2 regions of the Caballeronia sp. PC1 genome follow, and region 2 is predicted to be linked to the other one. Evidence: predicted binding sites of a transcription regulator. Region 2 holds the regulator's gene; the other holds the start of a gene.

Region 1 (15,294 bases), 2.5 Mb from region 2:
TGAATACGGGCGCATCGCTTGGGCGCGTGCTCGACCATTCGTATCCGTGGTGCCGCGAGTGGGAAGCCGACCTCAAGCGCCTCTTCGCCGCCTATGTCAGCGCGAAACAGGCGCAAAGCGTGCTCGATTACGACGATCTGCTGCTCTACTGGTCGCATCTCGCGGCGGAGCCGTCGTTGGCCGCGGATCTCGCGAGCCGCTTCGATCACGTGCTCGTCGACGAATATCAGGACACGAACCGTCTGCAGGCGTCCATTCTTCTCGCGATGAAACCGGACGGCCGCGGCCTCACGGTCGTCGGCGACGACGCGCAGTCCATCTATTCGTTTCGCGGCGCGACGGTGCGCAACATCCTCGATTTTCCCGGCCATTTCGATCCGCCCGCCGCAACCGTCACGCTCGATCGCAACTATCGCTCGACGCAGCCGATTCTCGAGGCGTCGAATGCGGTCATCGGCATGGCGAGCGAGCGCTACACGAAGAATCTGTGGACCGACAAGGCATCGGCGCAAAAGCCGCGCGTCGTCTCCGTCGCGGACGAGGCCGATCAGGCGCGCTATGTCGTCGAGAAAGTGCTGGAGGCGCGCGAGGCGGGCATGAAGCTCAAGGCGCAGGCGGTGCTTTTTCGCGCGGCGCATCACAGCGCGACGCTCGAAATCGAGCTCACGCGCCGGAACATTCCGTTCGTGAAGTTCGGCGGGCTGAAGTTTCTCGATTCCGTGCACGTGAAGGACGTGCTTGCGGTGCTGCGCTGGGCGGAGAATCCGCGCGATCGCGTCGCGGGCTTTCGCGTCGCGCAACTGTTGCCGGGCGTCGGTCCCGCCATTGCGGGGCGTTTGCTGGACAGTGTGAGCGCACCGGACGCGGTCGCATCGAGCGCCATTGCCGCGTTCCAGGCGCCCGCACGAGCGAGCGACGACTGGCCACGCTTCGTCGGCCTGATGGCGAAGCTCTGCGGACGCGAGTCGGGCTGGCCCGCCGAGTTCGAGATGATCCGCCGCTGGTACGAGCCGCATCTGGAACGCAATCACGAGGACGCGGCGATCCGCATCGGCGACGTCTTGCAGATGGAAAGCATCGCGGCGACGTATCCGACGCGCGAGCGCTTTCTCACCGAACTCACGCTCGATCCGCCCGATGCAACCAGCGACGAATCTGGCGTGCCGCTGCTCGACGAGGACTATCTGATTCTCTCGACCATCCACTCGGCGAAGGGCCAGGAATGGCGCAACGTGTTCGTGCTGAACGGCGTGGATGGCTGCATTCCGTCCGATCTCGGTACGGGCAGCGACGAGGAAATCGACGAAGAAAGGCGTCTGCTCTATGTCGCGATGACGCGCGCGAAGGAAGATCTGCACATCGTCACGCCGCAGCGTTTCTACGTGCACAACCAGACGCATCTCGGCGACCGGCACGTGTGGGCGCAGCGCACGCGTTTCATTCCGCCGCATCTGATGCAGAACTTCGAGGCGGCGGCGTGGCCGCCGGTGATTGCGCCCGCCGCGCCGACAGCGGCGGGGCTCGCGGCGGCCGCGAAAGCGAAGCTCGATATCGCGGCGCGCCTGAAGGGAATGTGGGACTGAAAAACTAAAAGCGCTTACCGCTGTGCCCGCGACGTGCTCGGCGCGCGCGGCGCCGGCGCGAAGATGCTGCGCAGCCACGCGGCGAAGCGCGTGAAGCCGTCGTGAGGCTCTTCGACGAAAAGCTCGGGCCGCAGCGAGCGCAAATATTCCAGCACCTGCTGCGCTTCCTGCTTCTGGATCGAGCCGTAGACGATGCCCAGACGCAGCAGGCAGCGCAGTTCGCCGAGCTTCTCGCGCGCCGTCGAGCCCACGCTCGTTTCCACCGAAATCTTCGTTTCGTAGACGCGCTGGCGCAGCGAATCGGCGAGACGCCATGCGGGCGTCTGCATCTTTTCCTCGACTTCGCGGATATCCGCCGCCGCCGACTTGATCTGCGAGGCGAGCATGTCCACTTGCGACAGGTCGCCCTTCGCTTCGGTGACGATCGCCGTCGCCCATTCGCGCGACGCCTTCACGAGATCCTCCGCGGTCCAGTCGGCACGGATCGCGAACGCGAAGCCGTGCTCGGCGGCCTGACGGATCAGGATTTCGACGACGTCGGGAAACTCCTTGTCGAGCGCGCGCTTGGCCCAGGCGTACTGGCCGTGCGTGAGCATGCGCTGCACGGCCTGCTCGGTGAGCGGCGTGTTGTTGTCGAGCAGCTTCGCGCGCAGGAAGTCCTCGAACGACGGCGTGACGAATTGTGGATCGAGCTTCAGCGACAGACGCAGAAACGCTTCGAAGTCGCGTTCCAGCGAAGCGATCGTCTCGTCGCGAAGCGACAGGGTGATTTGACGCATGTTGGTTCCCGGTTCCGCTCTCCGGTGTCCCGGAGGCGGGAAATGCTGGCGGCGCCGCGTTTCAGGCGGAGTCCATTCGTTTCTGATATCGGCGCGATTTCCGGGAACTTGAGGTTTCTTCGAGGCTTTTTGAAAGCCGATCGGCAGTGGATCGGCGGGAAACGTTTAGCCCAGCACGACGAACTGCCACAGGAAAAACACCGCGAGCGACACCGCAATCGTCACCAGCGGCCGTTTCGTGAACACGCAAACGATAACCGCGACGAGCGCCGCCACGAGCTGCGGATTGCGCCATGTGATTTCGGCACCGTCGCCGTGCGGCGAGACCGTCATCGGCACGATGATCGCGGTGAGCACCGTCACCGGCACGAACGAGAGCGCGTTGCGCACGACCGGCGGAAACGGCAGGCGCTCGCCCAGCACGAAGACGGCGGCGCGGATCACGTACGTCACGAGCGCCATGCCCAGGATCAACCAGACGTAGTTCATTGCGTGCGCTCCTTGGTGTTCTTGAGGCGCTGCTTCGTCTGCGGCCGGTTTTCCATGAGCGAGAGCACCATGCCGACCGCGACACCCACGAACACGGCGGCGAGCAGCCCGAGCTTGTACGGCCAGCCTTGCCACGCGAACGACAGCACGCCCGAAGCCGCCGCCGCCGCGATGAAGCGCACTGCGACGAGCTGCGGCACGATGATGGCGATGAACGTCGCGACCATCGCGAAATCGAGGCCGAGCGACTTCAGGCCGGGAAACGCCGCGCCGAACAGCAGGCCGGCGAGCGTCCACAACTGCCAGTTCAGATACATCGCAACGCCGGACCCGAGAAAGTAGTGCGGCCCGGTTTCGCCCGGCGCGCGCTTCTGATAGTGCGCGTAGACGACGGCAAAGACTTCGTCCGTCATGAGGCCCGCGAGCGCCCAGCGCCAGCGGCGCGGCAGATGCGCGACATACGGCGAGAGCGTCGCCGAATAGAGCACGTGACGCAGATTGACGACGAGCGTCGTCGCCCAGATGACGGCGAAGCTCGCGTGCGATGCGATCAGCCCGACCGCGATGAATTGCGCCGAGCCCGCGAACACGGCGAGCGACATGAGCTGGCCGTGCCAGAGCGTCAGGGGGCTCGCGGTGACGAGCGTGCCGAAGATCACGCCGAAGGGCGCGGCGCCGATCATCATCGGGATGGTGTCGCGCGCGCCGGCGGCGAATTCGCGCAAAGGTGATGCGTTCAAGATGGTCCTCCTATGAAAGCGGAGGATACGCAACGCGCCGCATCGGACGCTTGTACTTTCTTGCGCTCATCGGGTTCAGGGTGCGAATTCAGCGCCAGCGGCCGGGCGGCACGCCGAACGCGCGTTTGAAATGCCGCGTGAAATGGCTCTGGTCGGTGAAGCCGCTCGCCGCGGCGACGTCCGTCACGGATGCGCCCGCGCGCAAGGCAGGCAGCGCGCGCACGATGCGCATCTGATTGCGCCACGCGTGCGGCGCGAGGCCGGTTTCGCGCGTGAAGAGGCGCGCGGCGTGGAAGGTCGAGAGGCCGACGGTTTGCGCCAGATCGGCGAGCGTGAGCGGTTCGAGCAGATCGTCGGCGAGGCGCGATTTCATCGTTGCGACGCGGCGCGCGTCGGCGGCGAGCGGCGCGACGGCCGGACGTTCGAGCGCGTGGCGGGCGAGCAGCGTGCTCGTCGCATCGACGAGAGCCAGTTCCGCGGCGAGCGGGTCCGCCCCGTTTTCCAGCAGCCGATGCGCGATCACCAGACGCCGCGCCAGATCGGGATCCCGAATGATATCGACCGGAAACCACGGCGACGCGGCCTTCTGCGCCGACATCGCGTGGGCGAGATCTTCGACGAACGGCACCGGCAGATAGAACACGCGATAGCGCCAGCCCGCATCGACCGCCCGCGCGCCCGTGTGCAGTTCGCCCGGATTGATGACCGGCACGGAGCCGGCTTCGGCCACGTGATGCGCGCCGCGATAGTCGTAGCATTCCGCGCCCGCTTCGATCACGGGCACCGTGTAGGCGTCATGCCAGTGCGGCGTGAATTCGTGATCGTAGTATTCGGCCGTGACCATGTCCGCGTCCGGCACGAGCGGCGAGCGCCAGTAGCGTGCGGCATTGCGGAAGCGGGCGGCGTTCATGGTTCGCGAATTTCGGGACGGACGGAACCGCCTAGTTTACAACTTTGCTTCGCGCCGCACCGGACAGTTGCGCGTCACTTCACCGGTATGGTCGTGCCTTCGGGCACGGGCACCGCCGTCACGCTGTTCTTCGGGCTGCCGGTCGCGATGCGGTCGCTGTAGGTCATGTAGACGAGCGTGTTGCGCTTCGCATCGACGATGCGCACTACATGCAGCGTCTTGAAGATGAACGACATGCCGGCCGAAAACACGTCGGTCTTCTGCTTGAGCGGCTGCGTGATCTTGATCGGCCCGACCTGGCGGCAGGCGATGGACGCTTCGGACGGATCTTCCGCGATGCCGAGCGTGCCTTTGACGCCGCCCGTGCGCGCCCGCGACACATAGCAGGTCACGCCTTGCACCAGCGGATCGTCATAGGCCTCGACGGTCACGCGGTCCGAGCCGGTGAAGCGGAAGTTGGTGTTGACGCTGGCGATTTCCTCGGCATGCGCGAGTCCCGCGCCGGAAATCATCATGAGCGGTGCGGCGAGCGCGAGAAATAAGCGTTTCATCGGCTTCCTTCGGAAAAAGAGAAAGGGCGTCGTATTGTATCGACGCCCCTGGCTCTTTTTGATACATCGCCGCGCTGCCGGTCAATGAAAGATCAGATACAGAATCACCAGAACGATCACCGGCACACCGAGCAGCCATCCGAGTAGGTAAGGCATGTTGTCCTCCATCGCGTGTTGTTGTTGACGGTTTCAGTATCGCGAAGAAGGTTGGGGCGCGTTAGCCGTGTGCGTCCGAAATCCATGTAGGCCAAGTCCTATCATCACTTTCTTGCGGCTTACAAATTCGTAATGTGATCGGACGTATGGGCGTTGGTCACGCGGCGCGATTCTTCTTCGCCAGCCGGTCGCGGTAGAGCGTGCGCACGTAGTCGAGATGCGCGCCCGCGCACTCGCGCGCCCGCGCCGGATCGCGCGCGACGATCGCGTCGAAGATCGCGCGATGCTGCGTCATCAAGTTCGCTTCGACTTCGTCGTCGTAATCGACGAGGCGGTGCGACGTGAGCATCGATTCGCGGACCAGTTCGTCGAGCCCGTGCATCACGTGCGCGAGCGCGATATTGTGCGTCGCGTCCGCGATCGCCAGATGGAACGCCGCGTCTTTTTCCGCGATACGCGTGCTTTTCTCGGCGACGGCGTTCTGCAGCGCGTCGAACGCGGCGGCGATGCGCGCGAGATCGGCCTCGGTCGCGCGCTCGGCGGCGTAGGCGGTGGACAGCGTCTCCAGGCCGTGGCGGAGTTCGAGCACGTCGGCGCTGGCGTTCGGCTGGGCTTCGAGCAGCGCCGCGAGCGGATGCGACACGAGCGGCGCCGTCACATCGGAGACGACGAAGCCGCCGCGGCCCGCCGCACGGATGAAACCGTCCGATTCCAGCCGGATGAGCGCCTCGCGCAGCGACGGGCGCGACACGTTCAACTGCTCCGCCAGATCGCGCTCGGCCGGCAGGCGCTGGCCCGGCAGCAGCGCGCCGTTCGAGATCAACTCGCGAATCTGCCCCGACACGATATCGGAGAGACGCACGCGGGCGTAGGAGTGGGCATGGACAGGCTGGAAAGTCATCGTTTGGCGCGAAAGCAGGGTGAATGCATGGGAGTGCCCCGAGTTTGACACGAAAGGCGCATCTCTTTAAAGTCTTGGTCAGACCAAGCTTACCAAATTCCCCACGTTTGGAGCGCCATGAAAGTCGCTTTGTTCGTCCCCTGTTTCATCGACGCGTTTTATCCTCAGGTCGGCATCGCCACGCTGGAGCTGCTGGAGCGGCTCGGGCTCGATGTCGACTATCCGCAGGACCAGACCTGCTGCGGCCAGCCGATGGCCAATAGCGGCGCACACAAGCAGGCCGCGGGCGCGGAGCGCGTGTTCGCCCGCAATTTCGCCGACTACGATTACGTCGTCGGGCCGTCGGCGAGTTGCGTTCATCACGTGCGCGAGCATTTCACCGCGATCGAGCAGACGAGCGCGGTGCAGAAGGTGCGCCGCAATACTTACGAGCTGGTCGAGTTCCTGCACGACGTGCTGAAGGTGCGCGAGTTTCCGTGGGCCGAGTTTCCGCATCGCGTCGGGCTGCACAACAGTTGCAGCGCGGTGCGGCATCTGCGCGAGACATCGAACTCGGAAGTGGCGGCGACGCCGTTTTCGAAACCGCGCGCGCTGCTCGAAGGCGTGAAGGGCATCGAGTTCGTCTCGCCCGCGCGCCCCGACGAATGCTGCGGCTTCGGCGGCACGTTCTCCGTGACGGAAGAGGCCGTCTCCGTGCGCATGGGGCAGGACAAAGTGCGCGATCACGTCGGCGCGGGCGCGCAGTACATCGTGTCGGGCGACATGTCGTGTCTCATGCATCAGCAAGGCTGCGCCGAGCGCATGAAGCTCGACGCGAGGTTCATTCACATCGCGCAGGTTCTGAACGGAGCCAGAGGATGAGCAAAACCGTCCGTATCGATCACGCGAAAGCGGCGGGCGCGTTCCTGCAAAAGCCCGATCACGTCGCGTTCCACGACAAGCGGCTGTGGGACTTGCGCACGAAGCGCGATGCGCAGGCGCACGGCATCCCCGAATGGGAGACGATGCGCGAGCTCGCGTCGGGCATCAAGGAGCATACGCTCTCCAATCTCGCGGACTACATCGCGCAATTCGTCGATGAGGCCGGGAAGAACGGCGTCGTCGTACATTTCGCGGCGAATGCGCAAGAGCACAACGCGCTCGTCTACGAGCTGATGAGCGCGCGCGGCATGACCTCGCTCGTGAAGAGCAAGTCGATGCTCACCGATGAGTGCTACATGCGCGACTATCTGGAGCCGCGCGGCATCACCGTGATGGAAACCGATCTCGGCGAGCGCATTCAGCAGCTCGATCATCAGGACCCGAGTCACATGGTCGTGCCGGCGGTGCACAAGCTGCGCGCGGACGTGGCGGAACTGTTCGGCAAGACCATCGGCACCGATCCGAAGAACAGCGACATCCACTATCTCGCCGAAAGCCAGCGCATGAACACGCGGCCGTATTTCGTGCGCGAAAAGACGGCGGGGATGACCGGCTGCAACTTCGCGGTGGCGGAAACGGGCACGGTCGTCGTCTGCACGAACGAGGGCAACGCGGATTTGTCGGCGAACGTGCCGCCGCTGCATATCGCGTCGATCGGCATCGAGAAGATCATTCCGACGATCGCCGATCTCGGCGTGTTCGTGCGCATGCTGTCGAGAAGCGCGCTCGGCTCGCCGATCACGCAATACACGTCGCACTTTCGCAAGCCGCGGCAGGGCACGGAGATGCATTACATCCTCGTCGATAACGGCCGTTCCGAGCGCCTCGCGATGGACGATTTCTGGTTCTCGCTCAAATGCATCCGCTGCGGCGCGTGCATGAACACGTGCCCGGTGTATCGGCGAAGCGGCGGCCTGTCGTACGGCGGTACGTATTCGGGGCCGATCGGCGCGATCATCAACCCGACCTACGATCTGAAGCGCTACAGCGCGCTGCCGTTCGCCTCGACGATGAACGGCAGTTGCACCAACGTGTGTCCGGTGAAGGTGAACATCCACGAGCAGATCTACAAGTGGCGCGCGGTCATCGCCGAGAAGCACGAAGTGCCGTTCGTGAAGCAGGAAGTCCTGAAGATGGCGGGGCGGCTGCTCGCGAGCCCGACGCTTTATCGCGCGACGGTCGCATCGCTCGGCGGCGCGTTGAAGCGCCTGCCCAACTTCGTGCTCTATAACCCGCTCAACATCTGGGGACGTCAGCGCGATTTGCCCGAAGCGCCTGTCGAGACATTTCACGAGTGGTATCGCAAAAACCGGAAGGACGCCCGATGACGACCCGCGAAGCTTTTCTCTCGAAGATCCGTGCTGCGCAACCGGCGTCGCGGCCGCGTCCCGATGTGCCCATTTTTCCGTCACCCGGCGGCGATCCGAAGACGCGTTTCACGACCGCGCTCACCGCGATGGGCGGCACGTGCGTCGATGCAGCTTCGCTAGACGATGTGCAGGCGATGATCGCCGCGCGCTTTCCGGACGCGAAGGTGATCGCATCGGCGGTGGCGGGCGTCGAAGGGAATCGTGAGTTGTCGGCCGAGACGATTCCCGCGTCGCTGGAAGATGTCGACGTGGGCGTCGTGAGAGGGCGCTTCGGCGTGGCGGAAACCGGCTCGGTGTGGTTCAGCGAAGACGAGTACGTCGTGAATTCGATCGGCTATCTGGCGCAGCACCTCGTCGTGCTGCTCGATCCTGCATCGCTCGTCGATGGCTTGCAGCAGGTGTACCGGCGGCCCGATTTCAAATCGGCGCGCTATGCGGTGCTCGTGACGGGGCCGTCGGCGACGGCGGATATCGAAGGCGTGCTGATTCGCGGCGCGCAGGGCGTGCGGTCGCTGACCGTCGTGTGGCTCGCCTAAGCAATCCAGCGTGCAAAAGCAAAAAGCCCAGTCGCGTGACTGGGCTTTTTGACTGAAGCTCTTGGCTCCCCGACCTGGGCTCGAACCAGGGACCTACGGATTAACAGTCCGGCGCTCTACCGACTGAGCTATCGGGGAACAACTGAAACAGGTGCAACTGAGATAAAAAACCCAGCCGATTGACTGGGTTTTTTTGAAACCGACTTGCTGGAGTTTTTGGCTCCCCGACCTGGGCTCGAACCAGGGACCTACGGATTAACAGTCCGGCGCTCTACCGACTGAGCTATCGGGGAACATCTACAGCAGAGAAGCGAAAGTATAGGGTGCTGTCGCTAACGTGTCAACGCCCAATCTTCATTCGATACGCAATTTAGCAATCGAACGAGGCCGGTTTGCGCCCACCGATGCGCGAGCCCATGCCCGAATCAACGTTCGAGCAGGTTCAGCTTCTCTTTGACGTCCTTGAACTCGTCCGCCTCGGGAAGCGATCCCTTGGTTTTCGTGATGCTCGGCCAGTTGCGCGCGAGATCGGCGTTCAGTTCGGTGAAGTGCTGCTGGTCCGAGGGCACGTCCTCTTCGGCGTAGATCGCGTTCACCGGGCATTCGGCGACGCACACGGCGCAGTCGATGCACTCGTCGGGATCGATCGCGAGAAAGTTGGGACCTTCGCGGAAGCAATCCACCGGGCACACGTCCACGCAATCGGTGTACTTGCACTTGATGCAGCTTTCGGTCACAACGTGAGTCATTCAGGCTCCTGCATGCGGAATTCGTGGGGGTGGCGCCCTGAACGGCTGCATAGGCCGAAGGTGCGCTTGCCAAAACGCATATTGTAGCGTAACGGTAAAAGCGGGCGCGACCGGCGCGACGCGCCTTTTATATCGATTCGTGATGTATGTATGCGCGGCTTCGAGAAAGGGCAGTGCATGGTCATGCGCTGGCGGACATTCGGGTAACATGGCCCTAAAGGCATGAAGGCCCGCGCGGCCTCTTTGGTGGATGTTCCAGTCAGAACCATGATCATCAATTCGCTGCTCGATACCGACCTCTACAAGTTCACGATGATGCAGGTCGTCCTGCATCATTTCCCCGCGGCGCACGTCGAATACAAGTTCCGTTGCCGCACGCCGAACGTGGATCTCGTCCCGTACATCGACGAAATTCGCGACGAGGTGCGGCAACTGTGCAATCTGCGCTTCAAGGAAGAAGAGCTGGATTACCTGCGGCGCATGCGCTTCATCAAGAGCGATTTCATCGACTTCCTCGCGCTCTTTCATCTGAACGAGAAGTCCGTGCGCATCTCGCCGTCGCCGAAGAAAAACGGCGAGATCGATATCGAAATCGAAGGGCCGTGGCTGCATACGATTCTCTTCGAGATTCCGGTGCTCGCGATCGTCAACGAGGTGTATTTCCGCAACACGCAGCGCAAGCCCGAGTACGAAACCGGCCGCGAGCGCCTGCGCGACAAGATCAAGCTGCTCGCCACGCCGCCCGAATATTCCGACTGCAAGATCGCCGATTACGGCACGCGCCGCCGCTTTTCCGGGCAGTGGCACGAGGAAGTGGTGCTCACGCTGAAGGACAAGCTCGGCGCGCAGTTCGCGGGCACGAGCAACGTGTTCTATGCGATGAAGCACGGCTTGCGGCCGCTCGGCACGATGGCGCACGAGTATCTGCAGGCGTGCCAGGCGCTGGGTCCGCGCCTGCGCGACTCGCAGATCTTCGGCTTCGAGATGTGGGCGAAGGAATATCGCGGCGACCTCGGCATCGCGCTGTCGGACGTCTACGGCATGAAGGCGTTCCTGCGCGACTTCGACATGTATTTCTGCAAGCTCTTCGACGGCGCGCGCCACGATTCCGGCGATCCCTTCGACTGGGGCGAGCGCCTCATCCGGCATTACGAGGAAAACCGCTGCGATCCGCGCACCAAGGTGCTCGTGTTCTCCGACGCGCTCGATATTCCCAAGGTGCTGCAGTTGTACGAGCGTTTTCGCGGACGCTGCCAGCTTGCGTTCGGCGTCGGCACGAATCTCACCAACGACCTTGGCTATCAGCCGCTGCAGATCGTCATGAAGATGGTTCGCTGCAACGGTCAGCCGGTCGCGAAGCTCTCGGATTCTCCCGGCAAGAACATGTGCGACGACAAGGCTTATCTCGCCTATCTGCGCCAGGTTTTCGGCATCGAGCAGCCGGCGGGCGACGACTGATTCTCGCGCGTTCGTGCATGCGGCCTATGCCGTTCGGCCGAGGTTCTTGCGCGAACATCGCTCGCTATAATTCGGACGCGTCGATCGATCCGGCGCGCACGATCCCAGAGCACGCAACCAAGAGGACGGCACCCATGGACACATCGGCCGCGCGCCGCAATATTCTCGCGCGCATTCGCAGCGCGCAGGGCCGCCGTGGCTCGCCGACGGACGCCGAATACAGCGCCGCGCGCGAATACGTCGAGCGGCATCCGGCGGGCCCGCGTCCGCCGCTGCCCGGAACGCCCGACGAACTCGTCGCGCGGTTCACGCTCGAAGCCGAACGGCTCGCTACGACCGTCGCCGAAGTGCAATCGCTCGCGGAGGCGCCCGCCGAAGCCGCGCGCTATCTCCAGTCGCTGAATCTTTCCGCCGATGTCGTCGCGTGGCCCGCGCTCGCCGAACTTCCGTGGGCCGAGGCGGGCATTCGGGCCGCGTTGCGCAAGCCCGCCGACGCCGATCTCGTCGGCATCACCGGCTGCTTTTGCGCGACGGCTGAAACCGGTTCGCTCGTGCTGCTGTCCGGGCCGGACACGCCCGCATCCGGCGCGCTGCTGCCGCAGACGCATATCGCGATCGTGCCGGCCTCGCGCATCGTCGCGGCCCACGAAGACGCGTTCGCGCTGATGCGCGCCGAGCGGGGCGAACTGCCGCGCGCCGTGAACTTCGTCTCGGGACCGTCGCGCACCGGCGATATCGAACAGACCATCGTGCTCGGCGCGCATGGGCCGTATCGCGTGCACGTGATCGTCGTGCGCGGGGCGTGAGTCCGATGCGGCGTTTCCTTGCAGGCGTCGTGGCGTGCACCGCGGCGTCCGGCGCTTCGGCCGCGACGTTCGACGGCGCTTCGTTATCGGCCGCGTGGGGCATCCCCTTTATCGGCGTTCTGCTGTCCATCGCCGTGTTTCCGCTCGTCGCGCCGAAGCTGTGGCACCACCACTTCGGCAAGATCGCGGCGGCATGGACCATCGCGTTTCTTGCGCCGTTCGCGCTCGCGTTCGGTGCCGGCACGGCCACTGGCGTGCTGATCCACGCGCTGCTCGAAGAGTATGTGCCGTTCATCATTCTGCTCGCCGCGCTCTATACGGTGGCGGGCGGCATTTGCGTGCGCGGCAATCTGCACGGCTCGGCGCATCTCAATACCGGACTGCTCGCGCTCGGCGCCGCGCTCGCGAGCATCATGGGCACGACGGGCGCGGCCATGCTGCTGATCCGGCCGCTCCTGCGCGCGAACGACAACCGCAAGCACGCCGTGCATGTCGTCGTGTTCTTTATCTTTCTCGTCGCGAACGCGGGCGGCTCGCTCACGCCGCTCGGCGATCCGCCGCTCTTTCTCGGCTTTCTGAACGGCGTCGGCTTCTTCTGGACGACGCTGCATCTCGCGCTGCCGATGCTCTTCGTTTGCGTCGCGCTGCTCGCGATTTTCTACGCGCTCGACCGCCATTACTGGCGCACGCACGACGCGAAGCACCCGTTTCTCGATCCGACGCCCGACACCCCGCCGCTCGGCATCGACGGCAAGATCAACTTCGCGCTGCTCGCGGCGATCGTCGCGCTCGTGCTGATGAGCGGCATCTGGAAGCCCGGCGTCGAATTCGACGTGCTCGGCACGCGCGTGCAATTGCAGAACCTCGTGCGCGACGGGCTGCTTGCCTGTGTGCTGCTTGCGTCGCTCGCGCTCACGCCGAAAAGCGCGCGCGCGGGCAACGCGTTCGACTGGGCGCCGATCGAGGAAGTCGCCAAGCTCTTCGCGGCCATCTTCATCACCATCGCGCCGGTCATCGCGATCCTGCGCGCGGGCGAGGCGGGCGCGTTCGCGGGCATCGTGCACGCGGTGTCGGACGCGCAGGGCAAGCCGATCGACATCGCCTACTTCTGGGCGACGGGTCTGCTGTCTTCCTTTCTCGACAACGCGCCGACCTATCTCGTTTTCTTCAATCTCGCGGGCGGCGACGCCCGCACGCTCATGACCACCGACGCCACCACGCTCGCCGCCATCTCCGCGGGCGCGGTGTTCATGGGCGCGAACACGTATATCGGCAATGCGCCGAATTTTATGGTGAAGGCGATCGCGGAATCGCGCGGCGTGCGCATGCCGAGTTTCTTCGGCTATATGGCATGGTCGGGCGCGATCCTTCTGCCGCTTTTCGCCGTTCTGGGCTGGCTATTTTTCTAGGAGCAATCGATGAAGAAAGTCCTTGTCGCGCGTCCCACTTTTCCCGATGTGATCGAGCGCCTGAAACAGTATTTCGAAGTCGATGCGAATCCCGGCGACGTGCTCCCGCAAGACGAATTCGCGCGCCGTCTCGCCGATAAGGACGGCGCCTTCACCGCGGGCGAATGGGTCGGCGATAAGGAACTGACGGGCGCGCCGAATCTGAAAGTGGTCGCGAACATGGCGGTCGGCTACAACAACTTCGACATGCACGCGTTCGACGCGCACGGCGTGCTCGGCACCAACACGCCGAACGTGCTCAACGAAACCACCGCCGATTTCGGCTGGGCGCTGATGATGGCGGCGGCGCGCCGCGTCACCGAGTCCGAGCACTTTTTGCGCGCGGGCAAGTGGCAGAAGTGGTCGTTCGACTCGTTCCTCGGCGCGGACGTGCACGGCTCGACGCTCGGCGTGATCGGCATGGGACGCATCGGCCAGGCGCTCGCGCGGCGGGCGGCCGGCTTCAACATGCGCGTGATGTATCACAACCGTTCGCGCGTCGCGCCGGAGATCGAGGCGGAGCTGAACGCCGAATATGCGTCGAAGGAAGATCTGCTCAGGCGCGCGGATCATGTCGTGCTCGTCGTGCCTTACTCGAAAGAGAGCCATCACACGATCGGCGCGGCCGAGCTCGCGCTGATGAAGCCGACCGCGACGCTCACCAATATCGCGCGCGGCGGCATCGTCGATGACGCGGCGCTCATCGTTGCATTGCGCGAGAAGCGCATCGCGGCGGCGGGCATCGACGTGTTCGAAGGCGAGCCGAACCTCAACCGCGATTTCCTCGCGCTCGACAACGTGGTGCTGACGCCGCACATCGCGAGCGCGACCGAGGGCACGCGCCGCGCGATGGCCAATCTCGCCGCCGACAATCTCATCGCCGCGCTGGGTGAAGGCCCGCGCGCCGGCAATCCCCCGAACCCGATCAATCCGGACGTACTGAAGAAATGACGCAAATGTTGGTTGGCGCGCTCGCCGTGCTGGCGATCGCGCTGGTGGCCGCGCTTATCGCGCTCGTCATGTCGATGCGGCGCAACTCGAACGCATTCATCTTCGATGAATTCGAAGCGCTCACCGACCGCGTGAACGACATGGGCGAGGCGCACGCGCGCGCGCAGGAGCGGCTCGAACGCGGCTTGCGCGGCGATATCGCGGAGAGCGCGCGCGTGTCGCGCATGGAATCGCAAGGCGGTTTCGCGCAGTTTCATCAGACGCTGTCCACGCAGCTCGCGAATACATCGAACGTGCAGAACGCGCAGTTCGACGCGCTCGCGCAACAACTCGCGCAGCAGAGCCAGCAGGCGCGCGAGGATCAGGGCAATGCGCTGAAGCGCTTCGCCGATTCGATGTCGCTGCATCTCGCGCAGTTGTCCGAAGCGAACGAGCGGCGGCTCGGCGAAGTGCGCGCGACGCTCGAAGCGCGTCTGAAAGACATCGAGGCGAACAACGCGACGAAGCTCGAAGAGATGCGCAGAACCGTCGATGAAAAGCTGCACGCGACGCTCGAACAGCGGCTCGGTGAATCGTTCAAGCTGGTGTCGGACCGGCTGGAGCAGGTGCATCGCGGGCTCGGCGAAATGCAGACGCTCGCGGCCGGCGTCGGCGATCTGAAGAAGGTGCTCACCAACGTCAAGACGCGCGGCATCTGGGGCGAAGTGCAGCTCGAATCGCTGCTTGAACAACTGCTCACGCCGGATCAGTACGCGAAGAACGTGGCGACGGTGCCGAACCGGGGCGAACGCGTCGAATTCGCGATCAAGCTGCCCGGCCGGCACGACGCGCCAGGCGCGCCGGGCGATGCGGCCACGCCCGTGTGGCTGCCTATCGACGCGAAGTTTCCACGCGAGGACTACGAGCGTCTGATCGATGCGCAGGAGCGCGCGGACCCTGTCGCAGT
Region 2 (15,294 bases):
ACCCTTTTCGGATCGATGCACGTGCGGCGACGCGCCTCGCACGAACAGCACCACGCACACCGCGAACATCGCCCAAACGCTGGCCACCACAACCCATGTGTTCATGCCCGTTGCTCTCCCAAGCCCGCGGATACGGCGCCTCGAATGGCGCGCGTTTCGTTTATATCGGCCGGTTGCGGTCAATTACTTAGGGGGTATCCAAAAAATTATCGGGTTAGGGAAAATACTAAGGGGGAACCGCCTGCGGCCCACGCGCGGTGCACCGCGGAAAGCCTTGTCGCATAAGGGTTTTGCAATGGTGCAACCCTAGCGAAAATCTCGGTTGCACCTTTTATATCAGCGGGGTACGATTCGCCAACTTTTTGGTCATTGGCCGGGTAGGCACGACCGGCAAACGAAGGAAATATGGCGAGCACAACCTTAGGCGTCAAAGTCGACGATTTGCTGCGTTCCCGGCTGAAGGATGCCGCGACGCGCCTCGAACGCACTCCGCACTGGCTGATCAAGCAGGCGATCTTCGCGTACCTGGAGCGCATCGAGCACGGGCAGCTTCCGCCCGAACTGTCGGGCGCGAACGGCTCGTCCGAGTTGACCGATGCCGCCCCCGTCGATGGCGACGAAGACGGCGCGCCGCATCCCTTCCTCGACTTCGCGCAGAACATTCAGCCGCAATCCGTGCTGCGCGCGGCGATCACGGCGGCGTACCGCCGGCCAGAGCCGGAGTGCGTGCCGTTCCTGATCGGTCAGGCGCGTCTGCCCGCGAACGTCTCCGCCGAAACCGAAAAGCTCGCGACCCGGCTCGTCGAAGCGCTGCGCGCGAAAAGCTCGGGCGGCGGCGTCGAAGGCCTGATCCACGAGTTTTCGCTGTCGAGCCAGGAAGGCGTCGCGTTGATGTGCCTCGCCGAAGCGCTCCTGCGCATTCCCGACCGCGCCACGCGCGACGCGCTCATCCGCGACAAGATCAGCAAGGGCGACTGGAAATCGCATATGGGCCAGGCGCCGTCGCTGTTCGTGAACGCCGCGACCTGGGGCCTCATGATCACCGGCAAGCTCGTGACGACCAACAGCGAAGCGGGCCTGAGCTCCGCGCTGACGCGTCTCATCGGCAAGGGCGGCGAGCCGCTGATCCGCAAGGGTGTCGACATGGCGATGCGCCTGATGGGCGAGCAGTTCGTCACCGGCGAGACCATTTCCGAAGCGCTCGCGAACAGCCGCAAATACGAAGCGCGCGGCTTCCGCTATTCCTACGACATGCTCGGCGAAGCCGCGACGACCGAAGAAGACGCGCAGCGCTACTACGCCTCCTACGAGCAGGCGATCCACGCGATCGGCAAGGCCGCGGGCGGGCGCGGCATCTACGAAGGCCCGGGCATTTCGATCAAGCTCTCCGCGCTGCATCCGCGCTATTCGCGCGCGCAGCAGGAACGCACGATGAACGAACTGCTGCCGCGCGTGCGCTCGCTCGCGCAACTGGCGCGCCGTTACGACATCGGCCTGAATATCGACGCTGAAGAAGCCGATCGCCTCGAACTGTCGCTCGATCTGCTCGAAGCGCTGTGCTTCGATCCGGAACTCGCGGGCTGGAACGGCATTGGTTTCGTGGTGCAGGGTTATCAGAAGCGCTGCCCGTTCGTGATCGACTATCTGATCGATCTCGCGCGCCGCAGCCGTCATCGCTTGATGATCCGCCTCGTGAAGGGCGCGTACTGGGATACTGAAATCAAGCGCGCGCAGGTCGATGGCCTCGAAGGCTATCCGGTCTACACGCGCAAGATCTACACGGACATCTCGTATCTCGCGTGCGCGAAGAAGCTGCTCGGCGCGCCCGATGCCGTGTATCCGCAATTCGCGACGCACAACGCGTTTACGCTGTCGGCGATCTATCACCTCGCGGGCCAGAATTACTATCCCGGCCAGTACGAGTTTCAGTGCCTGCACGGCATGGGCGAGCCGCTCTACGAAGAAGTCACGGGCCGCGACAAGCTGAATCGTCCGTGCCGCGTGTACGCGCCGGTCGGCACGCACGAAACGCTGCTCGCGTATCTCGTGCGCCGCCTGCTCGAGAACGGCGCGAACACGTCGTTCGTGAACCGCATCGCCGACGAGTCGATTCCGGTGAAGGAACTCGTGCGCGATCCGATCGACGAAGCGCAAGCCATCGTGCCGCTCGGCGCGCCGCACGCGAAGATTCCGCTGCCGCGCCAGCTTTACGGCAACGAGCGCCCCAATTCGATGGGCCTCGATCTGTCGAACGAGCATCGTCTGGCGTCGCTGTCGTCGGCGCTGCTGGCGAGCGCGAACCATGCGTGGCGCGCGGAGCCGATGCTCGAAGGCGGTTCCGTCGATAACGGCGCTCCCCGCGATGTGCGCAATCCGTCCGATTCGCGCGATCTCGTCGGAACCGTGGTCGAGGCATCGTCCGAGCAAGTGAGCGCCGCGATCGCCAACGCGGTTGCCGCCGCGCCGATCTGGCAGGCGACGCCCGTCGAAGACCGCGCCGATTGCCTCGCGCGCGCCGGCGATCTGCTCGAAGCGCAGATGCATACGCTGATGGGCCTCATCATCCGCGAGGCGGGCAAGTCGTTGCCGAACGCCATCGCCGAAATTCGCGAGGCGGTGGACTTCCTGCGCTATTACGCGTCGCAGATTCGCGCGGAGTTTTCCAACGACACGCATCGTCCGCTCGGTCCGGTCGTGTGTATCAGCCCGTGGAATTTCCCGCTCGCGATCTTCATGGGCCAGGTGGCCGCCGCGCTCGCCGCGGGCAATCCGGTGCTCGCGAAGCCCGCCGAGCAAACGCCGCTGATCGCCGCGCAAGCCGTGCGCATTCTGCGCGAAGCCGGCGTGCCGGCCGGCGCGGTGCAACTGCTGCCGGGCAATGGCGAAACCGTGGGTGCGGCGCTGGTCGCGGACCCGCGCACGCGCGCCGTGATGTTCACCGGTTCGACGGAAGTCGCGCGCCTCATAAACAAGACGTTGTCCGAACGCCTCGATTCCGATGGCCGTCCGATTCCGCTGATCGCCGAAACCGGCGGCCAGAACGCGATGATCGTCGATTCGTCGGCGCTCGCGGAACAGGTGGTCGCGGACGTGCTGCAGTCGTCGTTCGATTCGGCCGGCCAGCGCTGCTCGGCGCTGCGCGTGCTGTGCCTGCAAGACGACGTCGCCGATCGCACGCTCGAAATGCTGACCGGCGCGATGAACCAGCTCGCGGTCGGCAATCCGGATCGCCTTTCGACGGACGTAGGTCCCGTGATCGACGGCGACGCGAAGCGCGGCATCGATGCGCACATCGCCGGCATGCGCGACAAGGGCCGCAACGTCACGCAACTGCCGTTGCCCGACCACTGCGCGCAAGGCACGTTCGTTCCGCCGACGCTCATCGAGCTCGACAGCATCGACGAGCTCAAGCGCGAAGTGTTCGGCCCGGTGCTCCATGTGGTGCGTTATCGCCGTTCGAACCTTGATAAACTCCTCGACCAAATTCGCTCGACCGGTTACGGCCTTACGCTCGGCATCCATACGCGTATCGACGAAACCATTGCGCATGTAATCTCGCGGGCGCACGTGGGCAACATCTACGTGAACCGCAACGTGATCGGCGCGGTGGTCGGCGTGCAGCCGTTCGGCGGCGAAGGTTTGTCCGGAACGGGGCCGAAGGCGGGCGGCGCGCTGTACTTGCAGCGCTTGCTGGCGAAGCGTCCGACCGGCTTGCCGAAGTCGCTTGCGAGCACGCTGGTGGTCGATCAGTCGGCATCGAAGGACACCCCGTCCGCGTCGCTCACCGCGTTGCGCGACTGGGCGATCGGCGAGCGCGATCCGCAGACGGCCGCGCGCTGCGACGGCTATCTGCAACACGTGATGGCGGGCGCGACGGCCGTGCTGAACGGCCCGACCGGCGAGCGCAACACCTATACGCTCGGCGCGCGCGGCACGGTGCTGTGCGTGGCGGCGACGGCGAGCGGCGCGCGCGCGCAATTCGCCGCGGTGCTCGCGACGGGCAACCGCGCGCTGTTCAGCGGATCGGCGGGCGAGCAACTGGCGGCGTCGCTGCCTGCGTCGCTCAAACCGTACGCGCGGGTCGGCAAAGCAGCGGAAGATTTCGACGCCGTGCTGTTCGAAGGCGATAGCGACGAACTGCTTTCGCTCGTGAAGGAAGTCGCGAAGCGCACCGGGCCGATCGTATCGGTGCAGGGCGTGGCTGCGGGAGCGTTCGCCGACGCTGGCCACGACGGCGAAGACTACGCGCTCGAACGTCTGCTGACGGAACGCTCGGTGAGCGTGAACACGGCGGCGGCGGGCGGCAATGCGAATTTGATGACGATCGGTTGAGACACCCCTCGAACGCTCGATTCAAACGAATTCAAACAAGCGGCAGCGGGCACGGCGATCCCGGCAAGAGCTGCCATCCACACTGGAACAAGGAGAAGCTATGAAGCACACGATGACCAAGCTGGCAGCGGCCATGACGCTCGTCGGCCTGTCGGTCGCGGGGACCGCAGTTGCGCAGCAAGTCGAGGACGTGAAGGTCGGTTACGCCGGACCGCTGACGGGCGCGCAGGCGCACTACGGCAAGGACATGCAGAACGGCATCACGCTCGCCGTCGAAGATTTCAACGCCACGAAGCCGACGATCGGCGGCAAGCAAGTGCGCATCGTGCTGGATTCGGCGGACGATCAGGCGGACCCGCGCACGGGCACGACCGTCGCGCAGCGCCTCGTCGACGAAGGCATCAAGGGCATGCTTGGCCACTTCAACTCGGGCACGACGATTCCCGCATCGCGCATCTACGCGAACGCGGGCATCCCCGAAATCGCGATGGCGACCGCGCCGGAATACACGACGCAAGGCTTCAAGACGGCCTTCCGCATGATGACCTCCGACACGCAGCAAGGCTCGGTCGCGGGTGAATTCGCGGTGAAGAACCTGAAGGTGAAGAAGATCGCGATCGTCGATGACCGCACGGCTTACGGCCAGGGTCTCGCCGACCAGTTCGAGAAGGCCGCGAAGGCGGCGGGCGGCACGATCGTCGTGCGCGAGTTCACGAACGACAAGGCGGTGGACTTCAAGGCGATTCTGACCAAGATCAAGTCGATGAATCCGGACCTCGTGTACTACGGCGGCGCGGATTCGCAAGCCGGCCCGATGGTCAAGCAGATGAAGACGCTCGGCTTCCGCGCGCCGCTGATGGCGGGCGAAATGGTGAAGACCGACACCTTCATCAAGATCGCGGGCGACGCGGCGGACGGCACGGTGGCATCGCTCGCCGGCCTGCCGATGGACGAAATGCCGGGCGGCGCGGATTATTCGGCGAAGTACAAGAAGCGCTTCAACGAAGACGTGCAGACGTACTCGCCGTACGCCTACGACGGCGCAATGGCGATGTTCACGGCAATGAAGGCCGCGAACTCGACGGACCCGGCGAAGTATCTGCCGTTCCTCGCGAAGACGGACATGCAGGGCGTGACGGCGAAGCACCTGTCGTACGACTCGAAGGGCGATCTGAAGAACGGCGGCATTACGCTGTATAAGGTCGTCGGCGGCAGGTGGACGACGCTGCAGAGCGTGGGCGGGAAGTAAGACTCCGGTCTTCTTAAGCCTTCGATCAGAACGGCTCGGTTCGCGTAAGCGGCCGGGCCGTTTTTCGTCGAGGCACACGCCCGCTCAGGTTGTGCGGACTTTCTCGGCCACCGGACCCTTCTGGCCGATGCCCTCCTGAAAACTGACTTCCATGCCCTTGTAGACATCGTCGAAGTCCGCGTCGATCAAGGCGGAGCAATAGAAGAACAGGTTCTCCTTTGCGCCTTCCGGCCGGATGAATCCATAGCCGTTCAGCACGCTGGCGATGGTTCCTGTTTTCCAGTCGTCGTCCCCGGCGCTGAGCGATTGAATCACGTTCTTCTGCCGCTGGAAAAGCGAGTTCAACGCTTCCCGCTCGTCGCCTTGAGCGTTGTCCATCCGGTCGATGACGTCGGACATCATGACCGGATAAGCCACCTCGTTGAAAAGCAACTGGCTCGGCCGCGTGCCCTTTTGCTCGCCCGTGGCGTCTTCATAGGCAAAGGACCAGCCGAGCGCCAATACCGGCATGCCAAGCGCCTTGAGCTTGCGCGCGAGCGGAATGTAGTCGCTGTCGCCAGCGATCAGCACGGCAACATCGAACCGCTTCTCCGCCGCCATTTCGTATGCTTCGAGTGCGAGCCATACGTCGATGCCCTTTTCTTTCCCGGCGAAGTTCATGGGAAGGTAATGGGTCGTGACGTTCTCTTTCATGAGAAAGTCTTCGAACACACGCTCCCTGTACAGCATGTCTAGTCCTTTCTCGACGCTTTGCTGAGCCGAAAACCGTCCGCGAAAATAATGCAATTCGACGAGGTGGCAGTCCTTCGGATTCAGATCGTTTTCGAGGGCGATTTTGTACCGGATGTAATCGTGAAGTCCGCGCACAGATATCCACGCGTTCTTCTTATGCTGATGCATGTAGTACTTTCGCACCACGTCGAGATAGTTGCCGTCATAGAATATGCCGACCCTGAGGAACCGTTTCGTGGCGAGGGGTATTGGAGTTGACACCAATGGACTGCCTCCGTACGTAGGCTGGGCAAGACAGTGTCGTAAGTGTGTCGATGAATATAAAGATGAAAATGCTTAATAATGCCTTTCTATGCGTGCGGTGAAGCAGCTATTTTGAACCGATGGTCAATGAGATTCTTGCCTTTGTGGAAGTTGAATTGACGGTCGTCCATTAACGATTGCCGAAAAGCGACGACAAGCAATCCTGATTGATTCGAGCGCAGTCCGCGCGTGGGCTATCGATCTGGGCGCTTATTACCCGTCACCATCGCGCGAATCAGGTTCTCTCGCGTCCAGAAACTCATCAGTACTGCTGCAACGACATGCACGCACACGCACACCTCGACGGCAATCGACAGCCACGTGTGAATCTCCTGCGGCCAGTCCTCGCCCCAGAACGCATCGAGTCGCATGATCCAGCCCGACACCGCGAGCGCGAGAATCAGAAACCACAGCAAAAGCGCCATCAATCCGCCGAGCGGATTGTGCGATACGTGATGCACCGGCTTGCCCCTTGCAAGCGAGCGCAGATATTCGGAGAGATGTGAAAACGTCGGCCACCACGCGGCAAAGCGCGCATGACGCGAGCCGACGAAGCCCCACGCGATCCGCGCCACGACAAGCCCCGCCGCGACGTAACCGAGCAGGCGATGCGTGGAATCCGTCGGACCGAACAGATTCCACAGCACGATGCCCGCGACGACCCAGTGCGTCAGCCGGACGAAGCCGTCCCAGACTTTCACCGCGCGCGCGTCACTCGACTTCCGACTTCACGACAGCCAGCGTCTTCGTGTCGTAATAAATCTCGACCTTCTTGCCGTCCTTGTCGTGGCCGTAGATCTCGTAGCAGTTTCCATCGACCTTGAATTTGCGAATCTTGTAGCCTTGCGCCTCGAGCTGCGCCTTGGCGTCCGATTCCTTCATCCACTCGCTCTTCGGATGCGCCGTGCAGTCCGCCTTCGCGAACGCCGCGCCCGAAAAACCCAATGCCAACGACAAAGCCAGAACCTTAAGCATCGCTAACTCCCGGTGGTTTCGAACTGGCTACTCTACTGCCACCGGATGCGCGCCGCAAGCAAATCGAAAGTTTGTCCGCTAGCGCTGGCCTTGCTGGCGAATTTGTTCGAGTGTCGCGCCCGGCGTGCTCTGATCCTGCGGAATACGGATTTCGATGACCGCCGGCAGCCCCGAAGCCTGCGCGCGCTCGAACGCGGGCATGAACTGATCGGTCGTCTCGACGAGTTCGCCATGCGCGCCGAACGCGCGTGCGTACGCGACGAAGTCCGGATTCGTGAGCCCCGTGCCATGCACGCGATTCGGATAATGCCGCTCCTGATGCATGCGGATCGTGCCGTACTGCGCGTTGTTCACGACGATGAAAATCACCGCGAGCCCGTACTGCATCGCCGTGGCGATTTCGTTGCTCGACATCATGAAGCAGCCGTCGCCCGCAAACGCGATCACCGTGCGCGCCGGATAAAGCGACTTCGCGGCGATCGCGGCGGGCACGCCGTAGCCCATCGCACCGCTCGTCGGCGCAACCTGCGAGCGGAAATGCCGGTACGAATAGTGCCGATGCAGCCACGTCGCGTAATTGCCCGCGCCGTTCGTGAGGATCGAGTCGGCGGGAATCGTCTCTGCGAGCTGACGCATGATTTCGCCGAGCTGAACGTCGCCGAGCATCGGGCGCGGCGTGCGCCATTCGAGGTACGCCGCGTGCGCCGCTTCGGCGCTGCCGGCCCATGAGACGCTGGTGGGCGGCTCCAGTGAGGCCAGAAGAGAGGCGATTTCGGGCATGCCCGACACGATCGGCAGATCGGCGCTGTACACGCGGCCGAGCTCTTCCGCGCCCTGATGCACGTGGATGAGCGTCTGCTTCGTCTTCGGAATATCGAGCAGCGTGTAGCCGCCGGTCGTCGATTCGCCCATGCGCGGGCCGAGCACGAAGAGCACGTCGGCATCGCGCACGCGCGCGGCGAGCGCCGGATTGATGCCCAGGCCGACATCGCCCGCATAGTTCGCATGCTCGTTGGACAGCGTGTCCTGATAGCGGAACGCGCAGCCCACCGGCAGTTTCCATCGCTCGACGAAGCGCGCGAAGTCCTGCGTCGCCTCGGCGGTCCAGCCGCTGCCGCCCGCGATCACGAACGGCTTCTTGGCGTTCGCGAGCAATTCGCTCAGACGCGTCATCTGCGCCGCCGAAGGCGACGCCGCCACGCGCTGATAACGCGGCGCGGGCGGCGCGGCGTCGACGGCTTCGGTCAGCATGTCTTCGGGCAACGCGAGCACGACCGGCCCCGGACGGCCCGATGTCGCCGTGTGAAACGCATGACTCATGTATTCCGGCACGCGGCGCGGATCGTCGATCTGCGCGACCCACTTTGCCATTTGCCCGAACATGCGCCGGTAGTCGATTTCCTGAAACGCTTCGCGGTCCATGTGCTCCCGCGCGCATTGGCCGATGAGCAGGATCATCGGCGTCGAATCCTGAAACGCGGTGTGCACGCCGATCGACGCGTGCGTCGCGCCCGGCCCGCGCGTGACGATCGCGATGCCCGGCTTGCCCGTCAGCTTGCCGACCGCCTCGGCCATGTTCGCCGCGGCCGCCTCGTGGCGGCAGACGATCGTCTGAATCTGCGAGGTTTCGTCGTGAAGGGAATCGAGGACCGCAAGGAAGCTTTCTCCGGGCACGCAAAACACGCGTTCGACGCCGTGATGCGCGAGCGCATCGACGAGAAGACGCGCACCGGTGGTCTGAATCTGAGCGGGGACAGCGGACGCCATGCGAAGAAGTCTCCTTTTTTGAGTGTCCAGGCAGTCGCGAGCGCGAGCCGGACCGTGAGCGAATTGCCCTAAAGCTTACGCCCACGCGCCGATGTCCGGAACGAAGCGAGGCGGAATCTTTTTCCGGCGACGCGCACGTTTGCGCCGGCCCCGCATGTCCATCAGCCGAAATACCCCTTTTTCTCACCTTTTATCCAGCGATGGGCAAACGCTCAAGTTCGCAATAATGGCTTCACTGAAAAGCGGGCACGGCAATAACGCAGAACGTGCCGCTGGCTAAAGATCGCAGTCTCACACCTCATCGGGGGCAAGTTTGAACATTCGTAAATTCATCGGCGCGAACAGCCGCGACGCATTGCGCCAGGTTCGTGAAGCGCTCGGACCCGATGCCGTGGTGTTGTCCAATCGCACGCTGGATGATGGCTCCGTCGAGATCGTCGGTGTCGCGGACAGCGATATCGCCTCGATCTCGCCCGCCGCGAAGGAACAGGCCGCGCGTTCGTCCGGCACGTCGCGCGCCGCGCTCGCCGCCGCCGCGGCTGCGATGCCGGTCAAGCAGTCCGCCGCCAATCCGTATGCGAGCGGCGACGTGTTCTCGTCGGTCTTCGGCGCGAACACCGATGCCGACGACGAATTTCACGCCGAGCCCGAAGCCCACGCCGACGACGAACCCCCGCGCACGATGGCCGACACGAATCCGTGGCTGATCGAGCACGCGAAGCGCATCGCGCAACAGGCGTCGATGCCGTCGAACCGCCCGCTCACGGCGTCCGCGGCGATCGCGCGCGGCATGGGCGTGCCGGTGCCGGCTTCCGCACAGGAAGCGCGCGCCGCAAAAGCGCCGGAAGCCGGCAAGTACGCGATGCGTCAGCAAGCCAGGCGCGCCGAAGCGGCCGTCGAGCCGAAAGTCGAAACGCCCGAATGGGCGCGCGAAGCCGCGCAAGTCGCCGCGCGCCGCGCCGCGCAGAAGATCAACGCAAGCGCGCCGCACGCCGATGCGCCCGTGGCGAGCCAGGCGAGCGCCACGCCCGAGCACCCGTTCGAAGGCTTGCCCGCGAACGCGGCGGCCGTCGTCACGGAAGCGATCCGTGCGCGCATGGAGCAAGTCGTCAACGACACCGTGATGAACGAGCTCTCGTCGATGCGCACCATGATGGAAGAGCACTTCTCCGGTCTGCTCTGGGGCGAGCGTCAGCGCCGCAACCCGACGGGCAGCGCGCTCACGAAGCGTCTTTTCTCCGCCGGCTTCTCGGCGCAGCTCGTGCGCATGATGGTGGAGAACATGCCGGAGATGGAGAGCGTGGAAGGCGCGCTCGAATGGGTGCAGCAAGTGCTCGAATCGAATATCCCGGTGATGGACAGCGAAGACGCGCTGATGGAGCGCGGCGGTGCGTTCGCGCTGATGGGCCCGACGGGCGTCGGCAAGACCACGACCACCGCGAAGCTCGCGGCGCGCTGCGTGATGCGCTTCGGCGCAAGCAAGGTCGCGCTGCTCACGACCGACAGCTACCGGATCGGCGCGCACGAACAACTGCGCATCTTCGGCAAGATTCTCGGCGTTTCGGTTCACGCGGTGAAGGACGCCGCCGACCTGCAGCTCGCACTGTCCGAACTGCGCAACAAACATATCGTGCTCATCGACACCATCGGCATGAGCCAGCGCGATCGCATGGTGTCCGACCAGATCGCGATGCTGTGCGGCGCGGGTCATCCGGTCCAGCGCATTTTGCTGCTCAACGCGACGAGCCACGGCGACACGCTCAACGAAGTCGTGCAGGCCTACAAGAGCGCGCCGGATCAGCCGCCGCTCGCGGGCTGCATTCTCACGAAGCTCGACGAAGCGACCAATCTCGGCGGCGTGCTCGATACGGTCATCCGCTACAAGCTGCCCGTGCACTACGTTTCGACGGGCCAGAAGGTGCCGGAGAACCTGTACGTCGCGACCAAGCGGTTTCTGATCAAGAGCGCGTTCTGCATTCCGCGCGACGGCTCGCCGTTCGTGCCGCAGGACGAAGAAGTGCCGGCGCTGCTCTCCGCGTTGTCGGCGCGTGCCTCGACCGAAATGCATGGGGTGCACTTTGGATAAGTTCGTGCTCGACCAGGCGGAAGGTCTGCGACGGCTCCTCACCCGCGCCGGTTCGCGCGTGGTGGCGGTCGCGGGCGGTCCGGCGGGCATCGGATGCACGTCGGCGGTGGCGAATCTCGGCGCGGCGCTGTCCGTGCATGGCAAGGACGTGCTCGTGATCGACGAGCATCGCGACGCAGGATCGATCAGCCGTCTCGCGGGCCTCGACGATGCGGGCGCGCTCGCCGCGGTGATGTCCGGCCGCCGCGCGCTCACGGAGGTTGTCGAGCGCACGCCGCTCGGCTTCTCGCTGATGGCCGCGCCGCGCGATGAACGCATCGTTCACGACGCAGCGCAGTGCCGCGCCCTGCTCGACGGTCCCGCGGACATCGTGCTGATCGATGCGCAACTCGATCGCCACGGCGCGCTGTCGACGCTCGCGGCGCAGGCGCATGACTTTCTCGTCGTGACGCGGGTGGCCGCGTCCGCGATCACCGAGGCGTATGCGTGCATGAAGCGCCTGCACTACGCCCATGCGATCGGCCAGTTCCGCGTGCTGATCAATCACGTTCAGAACCCGGCCGACGCGGCGGTCGCGTTCGACAACCTGTCGGGCGTCGCGAGCCGGTATCTGGCCGTGTCGCTCGTGCAGGCGGGATATGTGTCCGAGGATGCGCGCGTCGCTCGGGCGAAGGAACTCTCACGCTGCGCAGTCGAAGCGTTCCCGGCCACGGCCGCGGCGCGCGACTACCGCGCGATCGCGGCGGAGCTCCTGCACTGGCCGATGCGCCCCACGCCGTATCCGGCGAAAGCGGATGGCCAGAAGAACGCGCGCAACCCGGTAGGCGACTCTGACCACGGCTTGCGAGAGGTTTTGTTTTCCGCGCATGCAATGAGCAGCACGGCGTCGATGTGATCAAGATAGGTGACCAAGATGTATAACGCCCAAGGCAAACTCTCACAGTCGGAAGTGCTGACGAAATATGCGCCGCTCGTACGCCGGCTGGGGCTTCAGCTCGTCGCCAAGATGCCGGCGAGCGTCGATCTCGACGATCTGATTCAGGCCGGCATGATCGGCCTCCTGGACGCGGCGAGCCGCTATAAGGAAGATCAGGGCGCGCAGTTCGAAACCTACGCGAGCCAGCGCATTCGCGGCGCGATGCTCGACGAACTGCGCGCGAACGACTGGCTGCCGCGCAGCATGCGCAAGACGTCGCGCGAAGTCGAATCGGCGGTGCACAAGGTCGAGCAGAACCTCGGCCGCTCGGCGAGCGAGACGGAGATCGCGGACCACATGAAGTTGCCGCTCGACGAATATCAGTCGATGCTGCAGGACTTGCACGGCAGCCAGCTGATCTATTACGAAGACTTCGACCGCTCCGCCGACGACGAGCCGTTCCTCGACCGTTATTGCGTCGATCGCTCGGACCCGCTCTCCGCGCTGCTCGATGACAGCCTGCGCGGCGCGCTGATCGAAGCCATCGACAAGCTGCCGGAACGCGAGAAGCTCCTGATGAGCCTCTACTACGAACGCGGCCTGAACCTGCGCGAAATCGGCGCAGTGATGGAAGTGAGCGAATCGCGCGTGTGCCAGTTGCACAGCCAGGCGGTCGCGCGCCTGCGCACGAAGCTGCGCGAGCAGGCGTGGACGAGCGTCGAAGCCTGAGGCTTACTAGCTGGCTTCGAAGTCGCGCGTCTCGGCGAAGACGGTCTTGCCTTCGCCGAGACTTTTCGCGCGATACATGGCGCGATCGGCGGCGCGCAGCACGGCGGTCATACCCGTCTGATGCCCGGCCGTCGCGCTCGACAGCAGACATGCGCCGATGCTCGCCGATACCGACACCGGCCGTTCCTGCACCGACGTGATCGCGCCCAGCACCGAATGGATGCTGTCCGCGACCGCGAGCACCGCGGCGCGATCGCGCACCTGATGCGCGAGCACGACGAACTCGTCGCCGCCCAGACGCGCGGTCATGTCGGTCTTGCGCATGCGCTTGGCGAGCGCGTGCGCGAACGATTGCAGCAACATGTCGCCGACCGCATGCCCGTACGTGTCGTTCACTTCCTTGAAGCCGTCGAGATCGATGAGCAGCAGCGCGGTGGCGGCATCGCCATCGCTGGCGGCTGCGGATGCGGACATCGCGCGATCGACGATCTGTTCGAGCGCGTAACGGTTCGATAGTCCCGTGAGCGGATCGGTCGATGCCTGCCGCGCGAGGTCGCGATTGACGCTGCCGAGCCGGTCGACGAGCACGCTCAGATACACCGACGCGCCCAGCACACTCAGACCCAGCCCGATCGCGGCGGGGATATTCGCATTCCACCACGGCTGCCCGATGCTCAGCGTCACGACGATGACGAGCGCCGTCGCGCACGACACGGCGAGCGTGCGCTTGCCGTAGCGGCATCCCGAGCCGATCAGAAACCAGAACATCACCCAGATGAGCGGCAGCGCCGTGGCGCCGCCCACGGCGAGCGCGAGCCCGAGAATCGACTGATCGGCGATGGTCGTCGCGGTGAGGCGCGTCTGCGATGCCGACGCCGAGCGGCTCACGATAAGCAGCGTGATCGCGCCGTAGGACACGTAAAGCCCGACGATGCGCATGACAAGGAACGCATCGCGCGAAGGATGGAGCCACGAAAAGACGCCGTATGCCACGAGAACCGCTGCGCCCATCCAGACACGCAGCGTGGCCTGCTCGCGTTCGGGATTCCGGTGTCCGGACCATGGAAAGACATAGCCCCGGCGTGCCGGTTGATGCGCCTGCTCCATACTGAACCCCTGGATGGTTTTCTTTCTTTTATCTTGCTGTTATGACCTGCAGCCCCGTCGCATGATGCCGGTGAACGTTGCACCGGCGAGCGATCCGCTATTTTGCAGCTTTTTGCGAAGAGGCTGTGTTTCGTGTAACTACTCCTTTGGCACGACTATTTCGACTTCACCGCGATGCGCGACGAATCTCTTCTTTCTCTCGACGGCGAATGGCTGCCGGTCTGCAACAGCGACGACGTGCCGGACGGCGGCGCGCGCGGGTTCATCGTCGCGGATGAAAGGATCGTCGTGTGGCGCGACAGCCTCGGCGCGGCGCATGTGTGGCGCGATTACTGTCCGCATCGGGGCGCGCAGTTGTCGCTCGGGCAGGTGATGCGCGATCAGATCGTGTGTCCGTATCACGGCTGGCGATACGACATCGAAGGGCAGTGTCTGCGCATTCCGTCGAATCCGTCGCTGCGGCCTTCCAAGCGTGCGTGCGCGACGACTTTCGTCAGCGAGGAGAAGTACGGCGTCGTGTGGATGTGCTTCGGCGAGCCCGCGCATGCGCTCGATTTTTTTCCCGAAGCCGCGATTGCCGGTGGCCGCCGCATCAACCTCGCGCCGCAGACGGTGAAGTCGTCGGCGCCGCGCGTCGTCGAGAATTTTCTGGATATGGCGCACTTCTCGTTCGTGCATGCCGGGATTCTCGGTGAGGAGGCGCACACGGAAGTACCCGACTACGAAGTCGTCGCCACCGATGATGGACTGGAGGCGCGGCAGTGCCGGTACTGGCAGCCCGCCGGGATTCCGGGGCAGGGCGGCGGCGCAATGATCGACTATGTGTATCGCGTCAAGCGGCCCTTGATCGCGACGCTCACGAAGATGGCCGGCGGCGGGCTGGGGGCGTTGCATATCATGCTGGCGGCGTCGCCGGTCACGCAGACGGAGACGCGCGCGTGGCTCGTTTCCGTGCATGAAGACGACGCGGTGCATAGCGATCGAGAGCTCTACGACTTCAATATGGAAATCCTGATGCAGGACACGCCGATCGTCGAATCGCAATGGCCCCCGCTTTTGCCGCTGGCGCTCGATGCGGAGTTGCATCAGCGGGCGGAT

The links. The regulator FliA, encoded in region 2, starts transcription of late flagellar genes. The targets are predictions, from matches to a motif close to CTAAAGTTTNNNNNNNNNNNGCCGNTA.
Region 1: LY284_RS01215 (DUF4088 family protein) is a predicted target of FliA. The motif match lies at 2,449-2,475, and genes of this name have one in related genera.

The regions. Positions count from the first base shown of each region.
Region 1 is NZ_JAJUBH010000001.1:259,377-274,670, forward strand. It holds gene LY284_RS01210 (ATP-dependent helicase) at 1-1,583, shown strand, start outside; gene LY284_RS01215 (DUF4088 family protein) at 1,598-2,362, opposite strand; gene LY284_RS01220 (AzlD domain-containing protein) at 2,528-2,851, opposite strand; gene LY284_RS01225 (AzlC family ABC transporter permease) at 2,848-3,537, opposite strand; gene LY284_RS01230 (AraC family transcriptional regulator) at 3,680-4,501, opposite strand; gene LY284_RS01235 (CreA family protein) at 4,576-5,052, opposite strand; gene LY284_RS01240 (FadR/GntR family transcriptional regulator) at 5,366-6,109, opposite strand; gene LY284_RS01245 ((Fe-S)-binding protein) at 6,227-6,970, shown strand; gene LY284_RS01250 (lactate utilization protein B) at 6,967-8,358, shown strand; gene LY284_RS01255 (LUD domain-containing protein) at 8,355-8,936, shown strand; tRNA gene LY284_RS01260 (tRNA-Asn) at 8,999-9,074, opposite strand; tRNA gene LY284_RS01265 (tRNA-Asn) at 9,154-9,229, opposite strand; gene fdxA (ferredoxin FdxA) at 9,362-9,685, opposite strand; gene pncB (nicotinate phosphoribosyltransferase) at 9,953-11,143, shown strand; gene LY284_RS01280 (lactate utilization protein C) at 11,278-11,949, shown strand; gene LY284_RS01285 (sodium:proton antiporter) at 11,955-13,358, shown strand; gene LY284_RS01290 (D-glycerate dehydrogenase) at 13,368-14,348, shown strand; gene LY284_RS01295 (DNA recombination protein RmuC) at 14,345-15,294, shown strand, end outside.
Region 2 is NZ_JAJUBH010000001.1:2,805,659-2,820,952, forward strand. It holds gene LY284_RS13400 (hypothetical protein) at 1-105, opposite strand, end outside; gene putA (trifunctional transcriptional regulator/proline dehydrogenase/L-glutamate gamma-semialdehyde dehydrogenase) at 406-4,332, shown strand; gene LY284_RS13410 (branched-chain amino acid ABC transporter substrate-binding protein) at 4,433-5,581, shown strand; gene LY284_RS13415 (NYN domain-containing protein) at 5,666-6,574, opposite strand; gene LY284_RS13420 (cytochrome b/b6 domain-containing protein) at 6,811-7,317, opposite strand; gene LY284_RS13425 (PepSY domain-containing protein) at 7,328-7,591, opposite strand; gene LY284_RS13430 (thiamine pyrophosphate-binding protein) at 7,670-9,358, opposite strand; gene flhF (flagellar biosynthesis protein FlhF) at 9,672-11,444, shown strand; gene LY284_RS13440 (flagellar biosynthesis protein FlhG) at 11,437-12,339, shown strand; gene LY284_RS13445 (RNA polymerase sigma factor FliA) at 12,358-13,089, shown strand; gene LY284_RS13450 (GGDEF domain-containing protein) at 13,096-14,196, opposite strand; gene LY284_RS13455 (aromatic ring-hydroxylating dioxygenase subunit alpha) at 14,371-15,294, shown strand, end outside.